2 regions of the Streptomyces sp. NPDC085946 genome follow, and region 2 is predicted to be linked to the other one. Evidence: riboswitches for the same ligand, from Rfam matches in the RefSeq annotation. Region 2 holds a riboswitch; the other holds the start of a gene.

Region 1 (4,377 bases), on a different contig from region 2:
CGCGGACAGGCGCGGGTAGGGCGCGAAGAAGCGGTAGTACTTCGACTCGTCCGACACCTGCTCGTAGAAGCTGACCAGGCGGTCCGCGTCGTCGACGGTGATGGGGCGGACACGGGCGGTGCCGCCGTCGCGCAGCACCACGTCGGCTTCCCAGTGGGCGGGGTACTCGTGCCGGTCCGACGAGGTCTGCATGGGCCCCAGAGTACGGCTCGCGTCCGGCAGCGGCGCGGGGCAGTCTGTGGAGGACGGAGGTTCGGGCCGAGGCCGCGGCCCGATCGCCGCCGTCCCGGCGGGGACGCGCGTCCCTTCCGGGCTTCACGTTGTGGGAAACTGGTCTAGACAACCCTGAACACCGAAGGGCAGCAACACATGGCTGAGCGCCGCGTCAACGTCGGCTGGGCCGAGGGCCTCCACGCCCGCCCCGCCTCCATCTTCGTCCGAGCCGCCACGGCCGCAGGCGTCCCGGTGACGATCGCCAAGGCAGGCGGCAACCCCGTCAACGCGGCCTCCATGCTGGCCGTCCTCGGCCTCGGCGCCCAGGGCGGCGAGGAGATCGTCCTCGCCTCCGACGCCGAGGGCGCGGACGCCGCCCTGGACCGGCTGGCCAAGCTGGTCGCCGAGGGTCTCGAGGAGCTCCCCGAGACCGTCTGAGCCGCAGCGCGGCAAGGGGCCGGGCCGTGTCGTCCTTTTCGGGCGGCGCGGCCCGGCCGTTTTTCACGGCGGGCGCCCGAGAAATTCGAGGGCACACACGGGGCGCACGCGGAAAAGGGCAGCGGAAATAACCCCCGCGAATACCACTTCTTTGTATACGGCGCCCGTGTTAATACCGCAGATTCGGCGTGTTTACGGGATGTTGCGAATTCCTCACACGCTCCGCGCGGTCGCCGCCCGGGCCCGGCCGCAGCCGGTGCGCGGCGGTCGCGCGCTCGGTGTGCAGCGCCGTGAGCGCCCGCGCGCGCTCGCTGTCGCCGCGCGCCACCGCGTCCACGATCGCGCCGTGCTCCGCCCAGGAGTCCGCGGGGCTGGCCGACGCCTCCACGGAGTACATCCAGGCGATCTTGTGGCGCAGCTGGGTCAGCATCGCCGTCAGGGCGGGGCTGCCGCAGGCCTGCGCGAGCGTCTCGTGGAACCAGCCGCCCAGGGAGCGCAGGTCCTCGCTGTTGCCCCGGCGGGCCCGCTCCTGCCCCAGCCGGACCAGGCCGCGCAGCACCTTGAGATGGGCCTCGGTGCGGCGCTGGGCGGCCCGGGAGGCCCCGAGGGGCTCCAGGAGCATGCGCATCTCCAGCAGGTCGCCGGCCTCCTGCTCGGTGGGTTCCGCGACGCACGCGCCCGCGTGCCGCCGGGTCACCACGAAGCCCTCGGCCTCCAGGGTGCGCAGGGCCTCCCGGACGGGCACGCGCGAGACGCCGTAGCGGCGGGCGAGCAGTTCCTCGGTGAGCCGGCTGCCGCGCTCGTAGACACCCGCGACGATGTCGTCCCGGATCGCCGTGCACACCGAGTGCGCCGGAATACGCATGACCGACCTCCGCCTTAATCCCCGTGAAACGTCGACGATGGACGCGTGTTCCGTGACTCTATTGCAATGAGCCGGAATTTCCGACGGCGGGCCGGAATCCATGGATATTTTTTGGACAACCGGCCGTTTCGGCCGGCCGTTCCGGAACGGCGAAAGCCCCGGCTCGGGGAGCCGGGGCCGTGCGGAGCGGGCGTCCGCCGGCGTGCGCGCGCCGGGACGGAGCTCGTCTCAGAGGTTCACGCCGTGCGCGCGGAGGTAGGCGACGGGGTCGATGTCCGAGCCGTACTCGGCGCTCGTACGGGCCTCGAAGTGCAGGTGCGCGCCGGTGACGTTGCCGGTCGCGCCGGACAGGCCGATCCGCTGGCCGGGGACGACCTGCTGGCCCACCGTGACGCCGACCGACGACAGGTGCCCGTACTGGGTGTAGGTGCCGTCGTTCATCCGGATGACGACCTGGTTGCCGTAGGCCCCGCCCCAGCCGGCCTCGACGACGGTGCCCATGCCGACCGCCTGGACGGGGGTGCCGCTCGCGGCGTGGAAGTCGACGCCGGTGTGGCTGCCGGAGGACCAGACGGCGCCGCCGGCCCGGTAGCCGGTGGAGACGTAGGAGCCGGCGATGGGCGACACGAACGTGTTGAGGCGCTTGCGCTCGGCCTCCCGGGCGGCGCGCTCCTTGGCCTCACGGGCCTTCTCGGCGGCCGCGGCGGCCTTCTCGCGCGCGGCCTCCTCGGCGGCCCTGCGCTCGGCCTCGGCCTCCTCGGCGGCCTGCTTCTGGGCGGCGGCCTGGGCGTCGACCTGCTCGGCCACGGAGTCGCCGATGGTGACGACGGGGGTGAGCGCGGTCTGCTCGACGACGGGCTCGGAGGCGGCGAAGGCCGGGGCCGCGACGGAGCCGACCACGCCGGTGGTGGCGAGGGCGGCGACGCCCGCCGCGCGGGCGGTGCCGCGCTGCACGCGGCTGGGACGGCGGTGCTTCCCGGTGGCGCGGGTGAACGCCATGAAGTGTGTGGGTCCTTTCCTTCCTTCTCGCCTACCGGGTTAGCTGACGGGTTCGGAGCAGGAAGGTCTCCTACGGACCCCCTCGCGGCTCGCGCGGGCGTCCGATTCACCCCGGGGGACGTGGTGCGATGGGTCCCCGGCTCCCCTGGCTCGCGCCGTACGGGGACTCGGCGATGACTGCCCGCTGCCGCGGGTGCGGCGCACTGCCTGACGAACAGCCGGGACGAAGCTAAGCGGGCCGACTTTCAATTCCCAAACGAATCGCGGCTTTTGTAGCGCATCCCACAGGCCAGACAGGCAACTCCTGCCCCAATTCGGGCATAAGGAAGCCCTGGCGACTCCGTGTCACCAGGGCTCCCCGCGCACGTGCCCCTACTCGGCGGGGACCACGGTGACTTCGCCGATGCCGAGGGCCGCCACGGGCTCCTCGATGCGGCTCGCGTCGCCGACGAGGACGGTCACCAGCCGGTCCACCGGGAAGGCGCTCACGGCCGCCGCGGTGGCCTCCACGGTGCCGGTCGCGGCGAGCTGCCGGTACAGCGAGGCCTGGTAGTCGTCGGGCAGGTGCTGCTCGACCTGGTCGGCCAGCGTGCTCGCGACGGCCGCCGCGGTCTCGTACTTCAGCGGCGCCACCCCCACCAGGTTCTGCACGGCCACGTCGCGCTCGGCGTCGGTGAGCCCTTCCGCGGCCAGCGTGCGCAGCACCGCCCACAGGTCCTGCAGGGCGGGGCCGGTGTTCGGGGTGTCCACCGAGCCGCTGATGGCGAGCATCGCGGCACCCGTGCCCTCCGGGGTGGAGCGCAGAACCTGCGCGAACGACCGCACGCCGTAGGTGTAGCCCTTCTCCTCGCGCAGGACGCGGTCCAGGCGGGAGGTGAGGGTGCCGCCGAGGCAGTACGTGCCGAGCACCTGCGCGGGCCAGACGCGGTCGTGCCGGTCCGGGCCGATCCGGCCGATCAGCAGCTGCGTCTGGACGGCGCCGGGACGGTCCACGATGACGACGCGTCCGGTGTCGTCGGCGGTGACCGGCGGCACCGGCCGCGGGTCGGCCGCGGAACCGGTCCACGCGCCGAGCGTGTCGCCGAGCAGCGCGTCGAGGTCGATGCCGGTGAGGTCGCCGACGACCACGGCGGTGGCCGTGGCGGGGCGGACGTGCCGGTCGTAGAAGGCGCGGACGGCCGCGGAGTCGATCTCGGCGACCGTCTCCTCGGTGCCCTGCCGGGGCCGCGACATGCGCGAGTCCGCCGGGAAGAGCTGCCGGGAGAGCTCCTTGGCGGCCCGCCGGGAGGGGTTGGCCAACTCGTGCGGGATCTCGTCGAGGCGGTTGCGCACCAGCCGCTCGACCTCGCTGTCCGCGAAGGCGGGCGCCCGGAGCGCGTCGGCGATCAGGCCGAGCGCCTTGGCGAGGCGGGAGGCCGGCACCTCCAGGCTCAGCCGGACGCCCGGGTGGTCGGCGTGCGCGTCGAAGGTGGCGCCGCAGCGCTCCAGCTCGGCGGCGAACTCCTCGGCGGAGTGCTTGTCGGTGCCCTCGGAGAAGGCCCGCGCCATGATCGTGGCGACGCCGTCGAGACCGGCCGGCTCGGCGTCCAGGGGCGCGTCCAGGAGCACCTCCACGGCGACGACCTGCTGGCCGGGACGGTGGCAGCGCAGCACCGTGAGCCCGTTGCCGAGGGCGCCGCGCTCGGGCGCGGGGAACGCCCAGAGCCGGGGCTCGCCCGCCTGCGGCCGGGGGTGGAACTCCATCGGGGCGAGCTCGGTCACTTCGCCGCCTCCTCGTTGTCGTCGGTGGCTTCCACGGTCGCCGCGGACCGGGGGTCTTCGGTGCGCTCCGCTTCCTCGGCGTGCTCCGGGTCGGCGGGGGC
Region 2 (4,377 bases):
CTGCTCGGCGAAGTCCTTCGGCGTGGCCGGGGGCCGGTGCTCCCCGCGGGCTGCGCCCTCCTCGGCGGTGCCGTGGTAGACCTCGTTGGACGCGCTGTCGTAGCCCCAGACGTCCTTGCCGTCGCGGATCAGGCTGTACTCGGCCGCGTCCTCCAGCAGGGACAGCTTCTGCCGGTCGGGGCCGTCGGCGGCGACGCGCAGCGTGTGCGTGCCGGAGACCAGTTCGGTGAGCCTGGCCGACGGGTCGGCGGAGGAGCCGCCGTCGTCCGCGCGTCCGGCGCCGGACAGCAGGCTGCTCTCCAGACCGCCGAGGTCCGGCAGGCCGAGGTCCGTGGTGATCTTCACCGTGCCGGACAGCCGCTGGACGTCCGACTCGGCGATCTTCTGGACGAGCTGCTGGGCGGTGATCTCCGGAAGGTCGGGGTCGCCCGAGTCGGCGATCGCGGGGACGAGCCCGATGGTCGCGGCCGCCACCCCCATGACCGCGACCGGGACCACGTACCGTGCGGCCTTGCGGCGCCCGGCGCGCGGCTCGTCCGCCTCGCCGGCGGTCGTGTGGTCGTCGGATGCGTACGGTGCCATGTGTGCCCTACCTCCGTCGTCGGCGGCGGCCGCCGGTCTCGATTCCTCGCGTGTCGTGTCCTCGCACCGGTTCACCGTCGAGCCGCCATTCTCACCCGAATCGGTGAGTTGTGGTGATGTCCGTCGTGACCATCTGACCAAATCGGCCGCGCGGATACGTCAGCCCCCGGACGCAACTCCGCGTACTGCTGCGGTATGACACACGGGGGCGGCGCCTCCCCCCGACCCGTAGGGGTCGTACGGGGTGACGCCGCCCGTCGCCGTGACGCGCACCGCTCCGCCGGGCCAGGGGCTGCCGTCCGGATCAGGTCGCGGGGAATCGGCCGCAGGTCGTCGGCGCCGCGTCCGCGGCGTGATCCGAACGAGAGCCCCTAGCCGGCCCGGTGCACCACCGCGTCGCACAGCTCCAGCAGGGCCGCCTTCGCCGCGCACTCCGGCAGCGGGGCCAGCGCGGCCCGCGCCTCCTGCGCGTAGCGGACGGTGTCGCGGCGCGCCTGCTCCAGGGCGGGGTGGGCGCGCAGCAGGCGCAGGGCCTCGCCGTGGCGGGCGTCGTCGGTCAGGTCGGAGTCCAGCAGCGCGCACAGGGCGACGTCCTCGGCCAGTCCCAGCCGGGCCGCGCGCTCCCGCAGCCGCAGCACCGGCAGCGTGGGGATGCCCTCGCGCAGGTCCGTGCCCGGCGTCTTGCCGGACTCGTGGGAGTCGGAGGCGATGTCCAGGACGTCGTCCGCGAGCTGGAAGGCGACGCCGAGCCGCTCGCCGTACTGGGTGAGCACGTCCACGACCCGCTCGTCGGCGCCGGACATCATCGCGCCGAACCGGCAGGACACCGCCACCAGCGACCCGGTCTTGCCGCCCAGCACGTCGAGGTAGTGGTCGACCGGGTCCCGCCCGTCCTGCGGCCCCGCCGTCTCCAGGATCTGCCCGGTGACCAGCCGCTCGAACGCCAGGGCCTGGACGCGTACGGCCTCCGGTCCCAGGTCGGCCAGGATCTGCGAGGCGCGCGCGAAGAGGAAGTCGCCGGTGAGGACCGCGACGGAGTTGCCCCAGCGGGTGTTCGCGCTGGGCACGCCGCGCCGTACCGCGGCCTCGTCCATCACGTCGTCGTGGTACAGCGTCGCGAGGTGGGTCAGTTCCACCACCACGGCCGACGGCACGATCCCCGGCGCGTGCCGGTCGCCGAACTGCGCGGAGAGCATCACGAGCAGCGGCCGGAACCGCTTGCCGCCGGCGCGCACCAGGTGCTGGGCGGCCTCCGTGATGAAGGGCACCTCGCTCTTGGTGGCCTCGAGCAGCCCTTCCTCGACAGCCGTCAACCCGGCCTGGACATCGGCTTCCAGAGCCTGGTCCCGCACGCTCAGCCCGAACGGCCCGACGACGGTCACGAGGGGTCTCCTGTCTGCTGGTGTCTACTGGCGATTACGCGGTTTGTCGATAGGTCGCTGCCCTCACTCAAGTCAGCGTATCCGGTCACGTTTCGATCACCGCCAGCGCCCACGTCCCCAGTCTCGACGTCGATCGACCGGGAGACGTCCACGCCGGGCCGGACCGTGTCGGATCACGTCCGGAATGTTTTCGATCGGTTCGCCGGAACACCACCGCGGACGGGTATCCCGGCACCCTGTCCGATTTGCCGCAAATGGCAAATGAATTCCCCTAGAGGGGAAATGCCCATCACTTTTGTGATCAGTGAAGTGAGTCACTCGGGCACCATTCGCCCCAGTCGGACACAAGGTGCCTTTCCGCCTTGCCCGAAACGCCAGTTGAGCGTCGCGAGAGCAAAGGATCAAGCACCCCATAAACCCCATCGAAAGATCAAACGGCGACTTCTGTGATGTCGCCGCTTGTTCCCGACATGTGCTCTCGCATACGTTCCGGGCCTGCCGGGCGGACGCCGAATCCTGCCACCGCCCGTGCCCCCTATCGACCACTTCACTCACGCACGGCAGGAGCGGGGGACCCAGGTAAGCCGCCGGACCGGGCATCGCACCGGAACGGCTCGGGGTGAAGCCGCCACCACGCGGCCGGGCACCTCCCCGCCCGAACCCGACAGCTCACCTCGCAGGCGTCGGAGAGGAACATCGCCATGCCCGCACGAGGCAAGCACCGCCGTCCCGGCCGCAACCCGTTCACCCGCGGCGTCGTCGCCGCCGGCACCGGCACCGCCGCGCTCTCGCTCCCCCTCCTGGGAGCGGCCGCCGCGCACGCCGCCGAGCCGTCCCCGTCCGCGCCCGCCGCCGCCGTGTCGCGGACGGCCGGGGCCGACCAGGCGTCCCCGTCCCTGACGTACACCGTGGTCAAGGGCGACACCCTGTACCGGATCGCCGAGCGGCACGACGTGTCCGGCGGCTGGCGCACGCTCTACCGGGACAACCGCGCCGCCGTCGGCGACAACCCCCGGCTGATCCACCCCGGCCTGGAGCTGAAGGTCGCGGCGTCGCAGGCGGACGCCGGGGACTCCGGCGCCTCCGGGGCCGCCGCGCAGGGCGGCACGGCGACCCCCTCGTCCGCGCGGAGCACCGAGCCCGCCGTGGCCGCCGAGCCGGCCGCGCCCGCCGCCGCGCCCGCCGCCGAGGCCGTACCCGCCGCGGCCACCGAGCCCGCCGCCGAGGCCGCCCCCGCCGCGGCCACCACGTACTCCGACGACCTCGACGGCTGGATCCGCGAGTCGCTGGACGTCATGGCGCGCAACGGGATCCCCGGCACGTACGAGGGCATCCACCGCAACGTCATGCGCGAGTCCTCCGGCAACCCGCTGGCCATCAACAACTGGGACTCCAACGCCGCCGCCGGCACCCCCTCCAAGGGCCTGCTCCAGGTGATCGACCCGACCTTCCAGGCCTACCACGTGCCCGGCACGTCCTGGGACCCGTACGACCCGGTCGCCAACATCACCGCGGCCTGCAACTACGCGGCCCAGCGGTACGGCTCGATCGACAACGTCTTCGGCGCGTACTGAGTCCCGGCGCCCGGGGCTTCCGCCTAGAGGACCGCCGGGACGCCGCCGAAGAGCCGTTCGAGGACGACGGCGATGCCGTCGTCCTCGTTCGATGCCGTGATCTCGTCGGCGACGGCCTTGAGCTCGGGATGGGCGTTGGCCATGGCGACGCCGCGGGCCGCCCAGTCGAACATGGGGATGTCGTTGGGCATGTCGCCGAAGGCGATGGTCCGCTCCGCGCTCAGCCCCAGGTGGTCGGCGGCCAGCGCCAGGCCGGTCGCCTTGGTGACGCCGCACGGCTGGAGTTCCACCGTCCCGGGCCCCGACATGGTGACCGTCGCCAGGCCGCCGACCACCGAGCGCGCGGTCGCCGCCAACTCGTCGTCCGACAGGTGCGGGTGGCGCAGCAGCACCTTGCTGATGGGGGCGCACCACAGGTCCTCGCGCCGCCCGACGCGCAGCGCGGGCAGGGTGGGGTGGGGCATCAGGTAGCCGGGTTCGATGAGCGTGAGCCCGTCGGTCCCGTCCTGGTCGACCGCCGCGTACACCTCCCCCACCTCCGCCTCGATCTTCTCGAGCGCGGTCTCGGCCAGCTCCCGGTCCAGGGTGACCGACCACAGCAGACGGTGCGCGCCGGCGTCGTACAGCTGCGCGCCCTGCCCGCACACCGCGAGCCCCCGGCACCCGAGGTCGTCGAGGAGCGGCCGCACCCTGGGTGCCGGCCGGCCGGTCACCACGAGGTGGTGGGCACCGGCCCGCGCCACCCGCGCGAGCGCGGCGAGGGACCGGTCGGAGAGGGTGTCGTCGCCGCGCAGCAGCGATCCGTCCAGGTCGGTGGCGATGAGTGAGTACGCGGTGGG

The links. Region 2 has a riboswitch for cyclic di-AMP ahead of ACIF8T_RS30025 (transglycosylase SLT domain-containing protein). Riboswitches for the same ligand answer to the same signal wherever they lie in the genome.
Region 1: linked by a shared signal. The riboswitch ahead of ACIF8T_RS15495 (M23 family metallopeptidase) and the one ahead of ACIF8T_RS30025 (transglycosylase SLT domain-containing protein) in region 2 are both predicted to bind cyclic di-AMP.

What each region holds. Positions count from the first base shown of each region.
Region 1 covers NZ_JBITSF010000006.1:315,238-319,614, forward strand. Annotated here, with positions in the region: gene ACIF8T_RS15480 (GNAT family N-acetyltransferase) at 1-192, opposite strand, end outside; gene ACIF8T_RS15485 (HPr family phosphocarrier protein) at 370-651, shown strand; gene ACIF8T_RS15490 (GntR family transcriptional regulator) at 821-1,516, opposite strand; gene ACIF8T_RS15495 (M23 family metallopeptidase) at 1,745-2,515, opposite strand; cyclic di-AMP (ydaO/yuaA leader) riboswitch at 2,530-2,698, opposite strand; gene ACIF8T_RS15500 (M16 family metallopeptidase) at 2,888-4,276, opposite strand; gene ACIF8T_RS15505 (M16 family metallopeptidase) at 4,273-4,377, opposite strand, start outside.
Region 2 covers NZ_JBITSF010000019.1:11,595-15,971, forward strand. Annotated here, with positions in the region: gene ACIF8T_RS30015 (outer membrane lipoprotein carrier protein LolA) at 1-582, opposite strand, end outside; gene ACIF8T_RS30020 (polyprenyl synthetase family protein) at 954-1,964, opposite strand; cyclic di-AMP (ydaO/yuaA leader) riboswitch at 2,494-2,662, shown strand; gene ACIF8T_RS30025 (transglycosylase SLT domain-containing protein) at 2,666-3,538, shown strand; gene ACIF8T_RS30030 (HAD family hydrolase) at 3,562-4,377, opposite strand, start outside.